2 regions of the Paenibacillus sp. 01T422 genome follow, and region 1 is predicted to be linked to the other one. Evidence: riboswitches for the same ligand, from Rfam matches in the RefSeq annotation. Region 1 holds a riboswitch; the other holds the start of a gene.
The links. Region 1 has a riboswitch for cyclic di-GMP ahead of AC1DUA_RS01220 (PilZ domain-containing protein). Riboswitches for the same ligand answer to the same signal wherever they lie in the genome.

Region 1 (5,491 bases):
ACGTCCCCCCGATTCTGTTACTGGAATACGCTGCACACGGTGCGCTCCGCTCTCAAACTTCAGCTTACTAAAAGCGCCTTTTCCTGTGATCATGAAAATAATCTCTTTAAATCCGCCCAAATCGTTCACGGAGGCATCGAGAATTTCCGTTCTCCATCCTTGAGCGTCCGCATAGCGGGTATACATACGGTAAAGATCGCCTGCGAATAACGCAGCTTCATCGCCGCCTGCCGCTCCACGAATTTCAACGATGACGTTCTTATCGTCATTCGGATCTTTTGGCATCATGAGCATTCTGAGTTGTTCTTCCAGATTAGCCGCTTGCTCGCTAAGCTCATCGATCTCCATTTTCACCATTTCACGCATTTCATCGTCCAGCTTCTCGTTCTGCATCGCTTTCGCGTCTGCCAGCTGCTCGCTCACGCTCTTATATTCATTATAAGCATCGTAGGCTTCCTGAAGATCGGATTGTTCCTTCGAATACTCTCTAAGCTTCTTTGTGTCACTCGTCACATCCGGGTCACACAGTAGCTCACTTAATTTATCATAGCGGTCCACTACGGACTGAAGTCGATCCAACATAACGGATCACTCCTTTCTTTATTTTTTATAAATTAAACATTAAATCGGAAATGCATAACGTCGCCGTCATTCACCACGTACTCTTTACCTTCCAGACGAACTTGCCCTTTTTCCTTCGCGCCATTCATGGAGCCAGCTGTTACCAAATCCGTATAAGATACAACCTCGGCACGAATAAATCCACGCTCGAAATCGGTATGAATCACGCCAGCCGCTTGGGGAGCTTTCGTTCCTTTGCGGATCGTCCAAGCTCTAACTTCCTGCACCCCAGCTGTAAAATACGTATATAAGCCAAGCTTGCGATAAGCTGCTTTAATCAATCTATTCAAGCCGGACTCTTGAAGTCCCAACTCTTCGAGGAACATTGCTTTTTCTTCTTCTTCGAGCTCAGCAATCTCGGATTCTACCTTCGCGCTGATCGAAACAACTTCGTTGTTTTCTTTCTCCGCGTACTCCTTAACGATTTTGACGAATGGATTCTCATCTGCTGTGGATACTTCGTCTTCGCTCACATTGGCCGCATAAAGAACCGGCTTCATTGTCAGCAAGTGAAGATCGCGCACGAGCAGCTTCTCATCATCGCTCAAATCAATACTGCGCGCTGGCAGATCGTTATAAAGAGCTTCCTTGATGCGTTCCAGACACTCAACCTCAGCAACAACTTTCTTGTCGCCGCCTTTCAGGTTTTTGCGGGAGCGCTCGATCTTTTTCTCAACAGACTCAATATCAGCCAAAATCAATTCGAGATTAATCGTTTCGATATCGCCAATCGGGTCTACTTTACCGGAAACGTGAGTAATATTATCATCCTCAAAACAACGGACAACATGCACAATGGCATCCACTTCACGAATATGTGCCAAAAATTTATTTCCAAGCCCTTCGCCTTTGCTCGCGCCCTTCACCAAACCCGCAATATCAACGAATTCAAAGGCTGTCGGAACAATGCTTTTAGGGACAATCATCTCTACCAGCTTCTGCAATCTCTCGTCCGGTACTTCAACTACCCCAACATTCGGATCTATCGTACAGAACGGATAGTTTGCAGATTCTGCCCCCGCCTGTGTAATTGCATTAAACAATGTCGATTTTCCTACGTTCGGTAGACCGACGATACCTGCTTTCAAAGCCATCGTAGTTACAACTCCTTAATTTTCGAAAATCATCCTTCTTATTATATAGTACTTGGAACGCAAAAAAAAGCCTGTAGGCTACTGATTAGCCGCAGACTTTTTTTCCAGTGCTTTTTTCGTTTCATTTTCCCGCTTCTGGACGAAGTACGTTTCAATCTGATTTTTTAAAATAAATCCGCGCAGCGCGTTCGTTTTTTCCTCGGGGATGCTGGTAAAACTGGCCCCGTAATAATAGCCATCATTCGTTTTTTCTTGCCGAACAATTTCCATTGTACATGGCACCAAAAAGCCCAAAATTAACTCCACTTCCAGTTGAGAGTTCTTTTGAATAACTTTTTCAAGCATCACATTTTCATTAATCGTGAATCCTAAACCATTGACTGATAGATTTTTGATAGAGAATCGAATCGGTGTTTCAAACTGATGTTTCAGTTTCTTATTTCTGTCTTGAAGTCCAAAAAGAAGCCCTTCATTCTTCACATCTACGCGAGGGAACTCCCGCTTTTCCGTAAACTTCCTGCGGTTTTCCGGAGGATTCAGGACAATTAACGAACCTTGATCTTTGGCCACAACGGTCGTATCCATAACAAACAGCCCGGATTTCGTGTATACCGTCATTTTACACTTATCTCCCAGCGCAAATACATGATATTCCGGCAGCTCCACTTCAATGATGTCACCGAGTGCGTAGGTCAACACGCCTGTGGCTACGAAATCTTCCTTGCTCAGCATCGCTTTGCTGTCAATCATTACATCAGCGTCGTACCCTTCTTTGCTGCCATAAAACTTAGCAGATTTTTGCTTGCTAACCATTTTGTTGATCAACCCTCCCCCGCGTTCCATATAAAAAAATAGACTGCCCCTTTGCCGGGAACAGCCTATTACCTCAACCTAAAAAAAGCATCGATTTTCGGTAACCAGGCTGTCGTAGTTCCATCGGAACCGTAGACCCTCGGCTTTGCGTCCTTGCCTTTCAGCAAGTTTGCCATTATCGAACCCTGCGAATGAATGTCATGCTTTGTCGTGCAATATCCTATTATATGGTCTAAAAGACCTACGTTACCTCTCATTATACGGATGGATTTCCCTATTATCAACTAAATCTCTTGCATACATCTGGTATTTGTTGTATGAATGTTTAAAGAATTAAATATCCACAACTTTTTGAGTTATGCACATTGTTATCCACAGGTTGTTAACAACGAATATTTGTTCGATCCTTTGTTCACATGTGGATAAGATTATTTTGAGTGAGGTGTCCCCCTGTGGATGAATATATGGAGCATATTCCTTGGATGAAAGCGGCTATAGAGGAAGCACGTAAAGCCGAAGCGATTCGAGAGGTGCCTATTGGTGCCGTTGTTGTCTATCAAGGGCAAATCATCGGCCGCGGCTACAATCTTCGTGAAACTACGCTGGATCCTCTTGCTCACGCTGAGATGATTGCTATTAAGCAGGCTAGCGAGCATTTGCAGGCGTGGCGCTTGCTTGACTGTAAGCTCTACGTCACGTTAGAGCCTTGCCCGATGTGTGCCGGTGCGATTGTCCAAGCTCGCGTTCCGCAAGTGATCTACGGCACAACCGATCCCAAGGCCGGCTGCGCGGGAACGTTGATGAACTTGCTGCAGGAGGACCGGTTCAATCACCGGGTCGATGTGGTCAGCGGCGTGCTGCAAGAGGAGTGCGCGACGATGCTGACGCAGTTTTTCCGGAAGCTGCGCGGCAAGGAATAAGCGTGAGGGTGAGCAAGCTGCGTAGGCAGGCGGTGGCCTCGCATTATTGCGGCGAACGGGAGGGAACTATAAGCCGCTATTCACCGGATATTGAGCATTTTAGCGAGGAAGAGGAACTGTGGTCCGCTATTTTAGCGTTTCTAGCCTGCATGTAAGCTATTTGGGCTAAATAGGACCCTGTAGTTCCGTTTGATCAAGGGAATCTGCTTTCTTAGCTCAAATAGCGCCCTGTAGTTCCCCAACGCTCGATGCATTAAGCGAAATTCACTTACACGTTGAATCTTGCCACTCAAAAGGTTGCACCACATAAGGCTTCGTGCTATCATAATCTTTGCCATGCGCCCGTAGCTCAGCAGGATAGAGCAACAGTTTCCTAAACTGTAGGCCGGATGTTCGAATCATCTCGGGCGCGTATACAACAAAACGCCAGTTAACGGTATAAGCCGCTAACTGGCGTTTTTTTCAATCCTCCGGACAACCATTTTCTTTTAATGCTTTTTTCATATTTTCTTTTAGTTTATCTACATAGCCAATAATAGCACCAGAATGATTACTAAGATTTGCGTTGTACTGATTTACTTCATTCTGTATCTGCGCTGTATAAAGAGCAATGATCTCCTGACATCTCGGACCTGCAACTGGCGAATTTGACACAGGCAGCGGTGTAGGAGTTGGTTGAGGTTTATTGGGAACAGATAAATCGGTTGTACTGTCTACGCGCTGAGAGCTCCAAGTCCTCATAAAATCGTATCCTGCATGGTAATCCTTACTGCTCTTACTGAACTCCTCAGCATTTGATCGTTTGACTGTAACAAAGTTTGTAACCAAGTTATTATAAATAATGCTTACTATCATTGAATCTACAGGTGAATTAACCAAAAAACCAGAGAGCGCAATGATATGATCGTTATTTGCATTAGAATCATTTGACACTTCTAAATCTACTTTTAAATAGACGCCGTACTCATTATAGATAAGCTGGACATTTTTGCCCTGATATTCTTTGGCTTTCTCATTTAATGACGGAATAGTAGCTGCAAAATCTTTCATTGCGGTATCTTCCCTTACTTGAGGGAATGCAAGATCAACGGTGTACTTCTCAGCATCCCACGTCACCGATGCCCCGGTTTGTTTCAATAGGTACAGCGGCACAACAGTTCTGCCATCTTGTATAGTAGCAGGCACATCCTCAACTTGAAGTTCTTTCCCCCCGAATAAAACTTTCACGATCGGAGCCCCCATATAGTCACCATGAAGGCTTGCTGCATGGACGACACCAGCCAAACAGAAAAAGGCTAACATAGACACAATTACTTTCTTTTTTTTCATCAAAAATTTTCTCCCCGACCCAAATTAGCTTGTTATTGCCTCCTGTAATATTTCTAATATTTCTAGAAAATTCCTGCAAAAATTCAATTTTTTCTACCTATCCACATGTTAATAAGGACCGCCTAGTCAATCAGCGATACTAACATGAGCATAAATACCGACTTATTCGAACGTTATTAACAACGAAAAAGAGAGAGGGTTATCCCCAAATTGGCAGGCAGGGGCACTGAGCAGTAGTACTCAGGAAAAAGCATATGCTATGTTGCACAAAGTACAACAAAAAGACTGAGGTAAGCCTTCAGTTTGCTGTTCCGTTGTACTTTGTGCAACGTTTTGGAGAGGGAGGAGTAGTAGTCAAAATGAGTGTACTTAATGCAATGAAGCAGACAATTGCTAGATAAAAACCGATTTCATGTTGTATAAAGTGCAGCATAGCCAGCGTCTCGGTGTGAAATATATCCCTCCGCGACAAAAGAAGTCGCTATATGGAGGGTTATTCGCATGAAAAGCGGCAGGCTCCCTATTTCATCCGGTCCCGATACTGTCCCGGCGTCATATTCTCATATTTTCGAAAAAGACGTATAAAATACGATGGTTGATACCCAATCTGCTCAGCAATCTCATTAACCTTGAGGTCCGTGCTGACGAGCAGTTTCTTGGCCTTATCCATACGCAGAGTGATCAAATAGTCGATGAAATTCACGCCATTGATTT
Region 2 (5,491 bases), on a different contig from region 1:
GATCACGTTTCCTTCCGTATGCGTATGCTTTTCAAGCATTTCACGGTACAGAGCATCCAGTTCGTAATACCGCTCAACCCGTTCCTTCACGTCCGGAAGCTCCATAATTTGATCAACCGTCATCACCGCGCAATGATCCACAAGTTCTTCCATAAGCTGATAATTGCTAATCCGGTAGTCCCGGTAACGTCCTAAGCCCGTCCGGGCATCCATGATGAACGACAATAAATCCCAACCAGATGGGTTCAAAATATCCTCTTTACTAAATTGTGCCGCATCCGCTTTATCTACGCCTTGCATAATATCGTCAATATCACCGAAGGTTTCTTGCCCTCCATAATAATCATAAACGACGCGTGCTGCACTTGGTGCAATGCGGGCTTCCCCTTTGAATGCTACCTTCTCGCCCATCCGCTCAAGTTCGCTGGAGTGGTGATCAAACCATAATCCGCAGCCTGAAACATAAGGCACATTCGCCAAAATATCGTTCTCGGTAACCTCGATCAAACCATCCTGCATATCTTTGGGATGAACGAATTTCATTTCATCGACCATGTTTAGCTTCTTGAAAAGCATTGCGCATACTAAACCGTCAAAATCCGAACGCGTAATTAATCGCATAACGCAAATCCCCCTACACTGAATAGTACTTAAGAACTATGTATGACTATGTGTCCATTATATCAGCACCTGTCGATTTGTGACAATCATTTTGTCGTCAGCCTTTTTCGGGTGTAAAAAAAAGAACAGTTCGCCTATATTGGCTGAACCGTTCTTAATTTGGACGTCAAAATTTGATAAAGCCTAGTCATAAATGCTTCAATTTGAGGCATTGGAGGCATTTTCACAGAAAGCTTAACTTCACCTTTCCAGTAGAAAATCAAAATGCTGTTGCTTCTCCCCTGAAACATTTCTACATCCCAACATGCTTCATTAAGTGCGTATTCTTCTAAATTAATCAATAGTTTTGGTCCATCCGAGGATGGCACCAAACGGGCAACATGATTGCCGCAAAGTGATGTTACTTTTTGCTCTTCATGTAATTCAGACTGCATGCTGCTTGGTCCTCCTTTTATCCATAGTTTATGAGAGTTATGACAGAGAAAAACCCCACCATAGTGTACCGATCGGAGGGGCTCTAAGTTGAATACCCAATCGTTCGGCAGCTGGCWGGCAACAAGTCCATTTCAAGAACAAGGTAGCCCCTGTAGCTTTGCGTCACTGGCTTTCGTCAGTTTTGCCATTGTCGAGATGTGTTGTGAAGTCTTTTGCAAGAAATAACTACACTCTCAAGAATAAGGGAAGTCGTTTTGAAATCGTATAGTTCGCAAGAACTAATTTTTCATTATACATCAAAAAATTTCTTTTTTCGACCTATTTTTTAGAAGTATTTGTAGATTATTGGCGCCTTTCCAGTAAAAGAGAGAGCCCGCAAGAGTCACAAAGGCTATGACTACATAAAGCGTGGTGCCCCCGTAGGCTACAAGCAGAAAACCGCCCACCCATGGTCCCATAAAGTGACCTAAATTTGTTAAGGTTTGTGCACCAAAATAAGTACCACGCATATGCTCGGGTGCCAGTTTATCAATCAGCATATTAGCCGCAGGGTAGTTTAAAATTTCACCTAGAGTAAAAATCGCCATAGAAACAATCATTGGAACTAACGAATGCGAGAATGCAAAGCCGATATCCCCTAACGCAAACATCAAATTACCAAAAATAATCGCTACTAGTGGCGAGTACTTATCAGAAATCCGTGTAAGAGGTATCTGCATGGCAATGACCACGATTGCATTGACGCTCATTAGGACAGCGAACATTCTCACACCTTCGGTGAAATTCTGTTCCAAATATTGCGATAGTGTCACCATGACTTGCGAGTAGCCAATAGCTCCAATAATTCCACCAAGAATATAGTAGCGAAACGTCACATCACGTTGGATGACCCGCAATGCAGAGACAAAAGTGACCGGTTTTTTCTTCTCTCCTTCTATTTGCTTAATGCCAAAAACGATGAGAAGAACATAAAGTGTAACTGCATAGAGAAAATAAACAATTCCAGTCAATAGAAATGGTAATGACCCGTCCATCGTTGCAAAAAAAGCACCTAATAATGGTCCTACAGCAACACCGACATTGATGGCCATGTATCTCATTGAAAATACACTGAGCCGCTTCGCCGGCTCTGTCAAATCCGCCATTAACGCTTGCGAGACCGGTTCATAGAAGGATCGGCACAAGCCGTTAAGCATGTTCAGCATCATGAACAAAACTGGTAGTTTCACGATACTAAAGCCTACAAACACAACCACCCATCCAAAAAGAGCAGCCAACATGATGATTCGTCTACCGAATCGATCCGATAAGTTACCGCCGATAAAGCCTCCGACAGTTCCTGCCAAGGCTCCCATTCCAATAACGACCCCAATCATTACTGCACTCATCGATGTATGTTTGGCTAAGTAAATTGCCAGAAAAGGCAGACTCATGGAAGACGCCGCCCTGGCCATGACTGTTCCTAAAATCAACGTATGCACAATCGGATGATACGAACCAAGAAAACCACGTAATCGATTCATCTGTCAGAACTCCTCTTGCTGTTAATTTACCAAAGGTTAAGAATATAAGATCAAGAACTCATTATACACGAAAACCGGCGGTTCGTGTCCTTAATTATATTTTTTTGTCGAACAAAAAACTGGCTCTCCGCAGTAGACCGGGAAGCCAGTTTTAAACACTTTTCGCGGCACCAAGTGCCCATATTATTAAGTTGTCAAAAGAAAGTATGGTCAACTCATCCGGGAAGTTATAGGCCTCGCTGCAAACCGCCAAATGATACGACTTATCGCTGCTCAGCTCTTCCAACACAAAGGTTTTGCAAAAATAGCATTTATTTTCGTAGATGTTTACGGCTTCACTTGCTGTGAACTTATCAAAAGAAGCCTCTGTAAATGGATAACCAAGTCCGACACCTATCAGCTTGGTGAAGCTCTCTTTCATCACCCAGCGTTCACAGAGATAAGCCTCATGATCTTGAATAGTGCGATACTCGCTCCGTTCCGAAGGAGATAAGATACATTCTTCCAACCTAGAGAAACGCGGATCTTGCTGTTCAACATCAATCCCCACTTCACAAGAAGCAAGGACAATAGTGACCCAATCCCTGCAATGAGAAATATTAAAAGCAAGATCTGGCCAATCGCTCAGGGATGGCTTCCCTAGTGGGCTATATGTGACGATTGGTCTTCTTTTTTCAATCCTACATAGCTCGTGACGCAGCACAAATTGAAGTAACATATCCCCTACGATCATTCTTTGCTTTTGATCTTTTTGCAGACATTTGTCAATCTTAGCTCTTCTTATTTCATCAAGACGTGAATAAAATAACTGCCAAATGTCAGCTCCCGTGTGAGGGCAAATCCTCGTAGCTATAATCTTCATTTGCATAGTGATCCCCGTATTGTGTAATCATGTGACAGATGAATTTGGCATCCCGATGCACCCAGCCTATTAATGCTGACCCTCTGGAGGACTGCCAAGGTAGACCTACAAAATATAACCCTGGAATTAACGTAACTCCCCGTTCATGAATGACTATTTGCTTGTTATTAAAAATCTCGGGAATATGAAGCCAGGGGTAATCGGATCGAAACCCGGTAGCCCATATAATCGTTCCCACTTCCAGAGATGAGCCACCGGCAAAAAAAATCTGCTTTTCGCTCGCATTTGTCGTCCTTGCTAATAAATTGACGCTACCGCTGCTGATCGCATTCTTAAGCTCAAAACCATAAAGTGGATCTTTCTTTTTAATGAATCGCCGCCCCACCCAAGACTTTGGGCTTTTCCGCAAGAGTCCTATCCTCTCATACCACCAAAAAAGGCTTCTACCAAGAAAACGATAGGGCAAATACTGAATGTCATGACCTACTGACAAATAAACCTTCCTTTGCTGAGAAATCTCAAGCGCAATTTGCGCACCGGAGTTCCCACCGCCGATTACGAGTACTTCTCCACGTTGTGGCAGCATTTCAGGATTATGATAGTCGGCGGTATGTATTTGAAATACTTCTGAACTTAATGAGTGTGCGATCGGAGGAATGAATGGAGTTTGAAAGGGTCCTGCTGCCACCACGACTTGTTTGGCTAACCATGAGCCTTTATTTGTCGTTACGAGGAATCTCCCCAATTGGTAAGTTAGCCTTATTACCTCTGTTTCCAGTTGAATCGGAATGGCAAACTTCTCTTGATACTGCTGTAAATAAGCTGCCATCTCATCCTTTGTTGGATAGCCCCATGGGTCTCCCTCTAGTGGTAAACCTGGCAAACCGCTGTACATGCGAGGGGTAAATAACGTTAACGAGTCATATCTGCTGCTCCATGAATATCCCACTTCATGGCTTTGATCCAATACGATAAACTGCCGCTGCTCAGAACTTAAATAATAACCTGTCGATAGACCCGCTTGCCCGCCGCCAATCACCACGATATCTATTCTTTTCAATGCTACTCCCCCAATTAACAAAAACAAGTCATGCCATTCGACTCCGCCTCATTTTTCCCTAGCGGCTTCCAGCACGAATGATGATTCCACGGGTATCCAGGAAGCATATGCGATCGTTTTTTTTGTTCTGAGCGTTCAGGTACAAAAAGACCGTTAATAAATAATTGACACTGTAATTGCAGTTTCCCAAGTTCATCACTGCATTTGCAAATAATCATAGATTCATCTTTTCGCGGGAACCAAACAGGTGCAGAGGATAGGCATAATACAAAGTCCCCATGAGCGCTCTCTACCTCAGATTTTACTAGACTATTATAATCCCCTCGGGCTAGCCGTTCGATAGCTTCCGGTAGTGACATTTCCCCTTCTACCACCATTGCAGTTAAACAGCCAACTCCCTCGCCCAGGCAACTGTTCGGCCGTAATCCCCAACTTCGCAACATCTCTGCATGTGCAAACTGTTTCGCGAAGGTTCGCCATTCCATTTGATCTTGCGACGACTCTGATGCCAATTGACGATACAATTGACTCACCACAAAATATGACTGCTGAAAAATCGCATCACAAGTCCATACTTCCTTCATTTCATCGCCATTTCTTGTGTCATGCCCTGGAAAGTAATACACAATCCCAGGTGGATTAGACAGCACATGTCCATGGTTCTTACTCTGAAGATTGCTGTCATAGCCACTCACATACGCTTGCAATTCAACGAGTAATGTATCTTTGGATGTTGCTGCAATAGCCAGCCTATGTTCATGATGTTTCCTGCCCTTCAGCAAAGTTGAACAAATTGCAAGAAGATCAGGTTCTTTCGTGAGTTTCAACCAATCTACATATTTTTGAGCCAAAACCGATAAAGCATCTTTTCTCGCAGCCGACAGCACAAATAAAAATGGTGAATTTTCTGAACGCTCTGGTACTGATTGCGCTGGTCTGCCAAGAACAATATGCGCATTGGTTCCGCCAAACCCGAACGAGCTAACGCCT

Region 2: it holds a riboswitch for cyclic di-GMP, as region 1 does, so the genes downstream of both, AC1DUA_RS17485 (hypothetical protein) here and AC1DUA_RS01220 (PilZ domain-containing protein) in region 1, are expected to answer to the same signal.

What each region holds. Positions count from the first base shown of each region.
Region 1 covers NZ_JBFTQB010000009.1:9,893-15,383, reverse strand. Annotated here, with positions in the region: gene prfA (peptide chain release factor 1) at 1-582, opposite strand, end outside; gene ychF (redox-regulated ATPase YchF) at 615-1,715, opposite strand; gene AC1DUA_RS01220 (PilZ domain-containing protein) at 1,794-2,528, opposite strand; cyclic di-GMP riboswitch class I at 2,625-2,712, opposite strand; gene tadA (tRNA adenosine(34) deaminase TadA) at 2,993-3,448, shown strand; gene AC1DUA_RS01210 (hypothetical protein) at 3,457-3,603, shown strand; tRNA gene AC1DUA_RS01205 (tRNA-Arg) at 3,787-3,860, shown strand; gene AC1DUA_RS01200 (stalk domain-containing protein) at 3,911-4,777, opposite strand; gene AC1DUA_RS01195 (helix-turn-helix domain-containing protein) at 5,298-5,491, opposite strand, start outside.
Region 2 covers NZ_JBFTQB010000295.1:1,082-6,572, reverse strand. Annotated here, with positions in the region: partial or broken gene AC1DUA_RS17490 (exopolyphosphatase) at 1-621, opposite strand, end outside; gene AC1DUA_RS17485 (hypothetical protein) at 756-1,055, opposite strand; cyclic di-GMP riboswitch class I at 1,159-1,252, opposite strand; gene AC1DUA_RS17480 (MDR family MFS transporter) at 1,353-2,579, opposite strand; gene AC1DUA_RS17475 (4'-phosphopantetheinyl transferase family protein) at 2,731-3,447, opposite strand; gene AC1DUA_RS17470 (flavin-containing monooxygenase) at 3,398-4,501, opposite strand; partial or broken gene AC1DUA_RS17465 (type I polyketide synthase) at 4,516-5,491, opposite strand, start outside.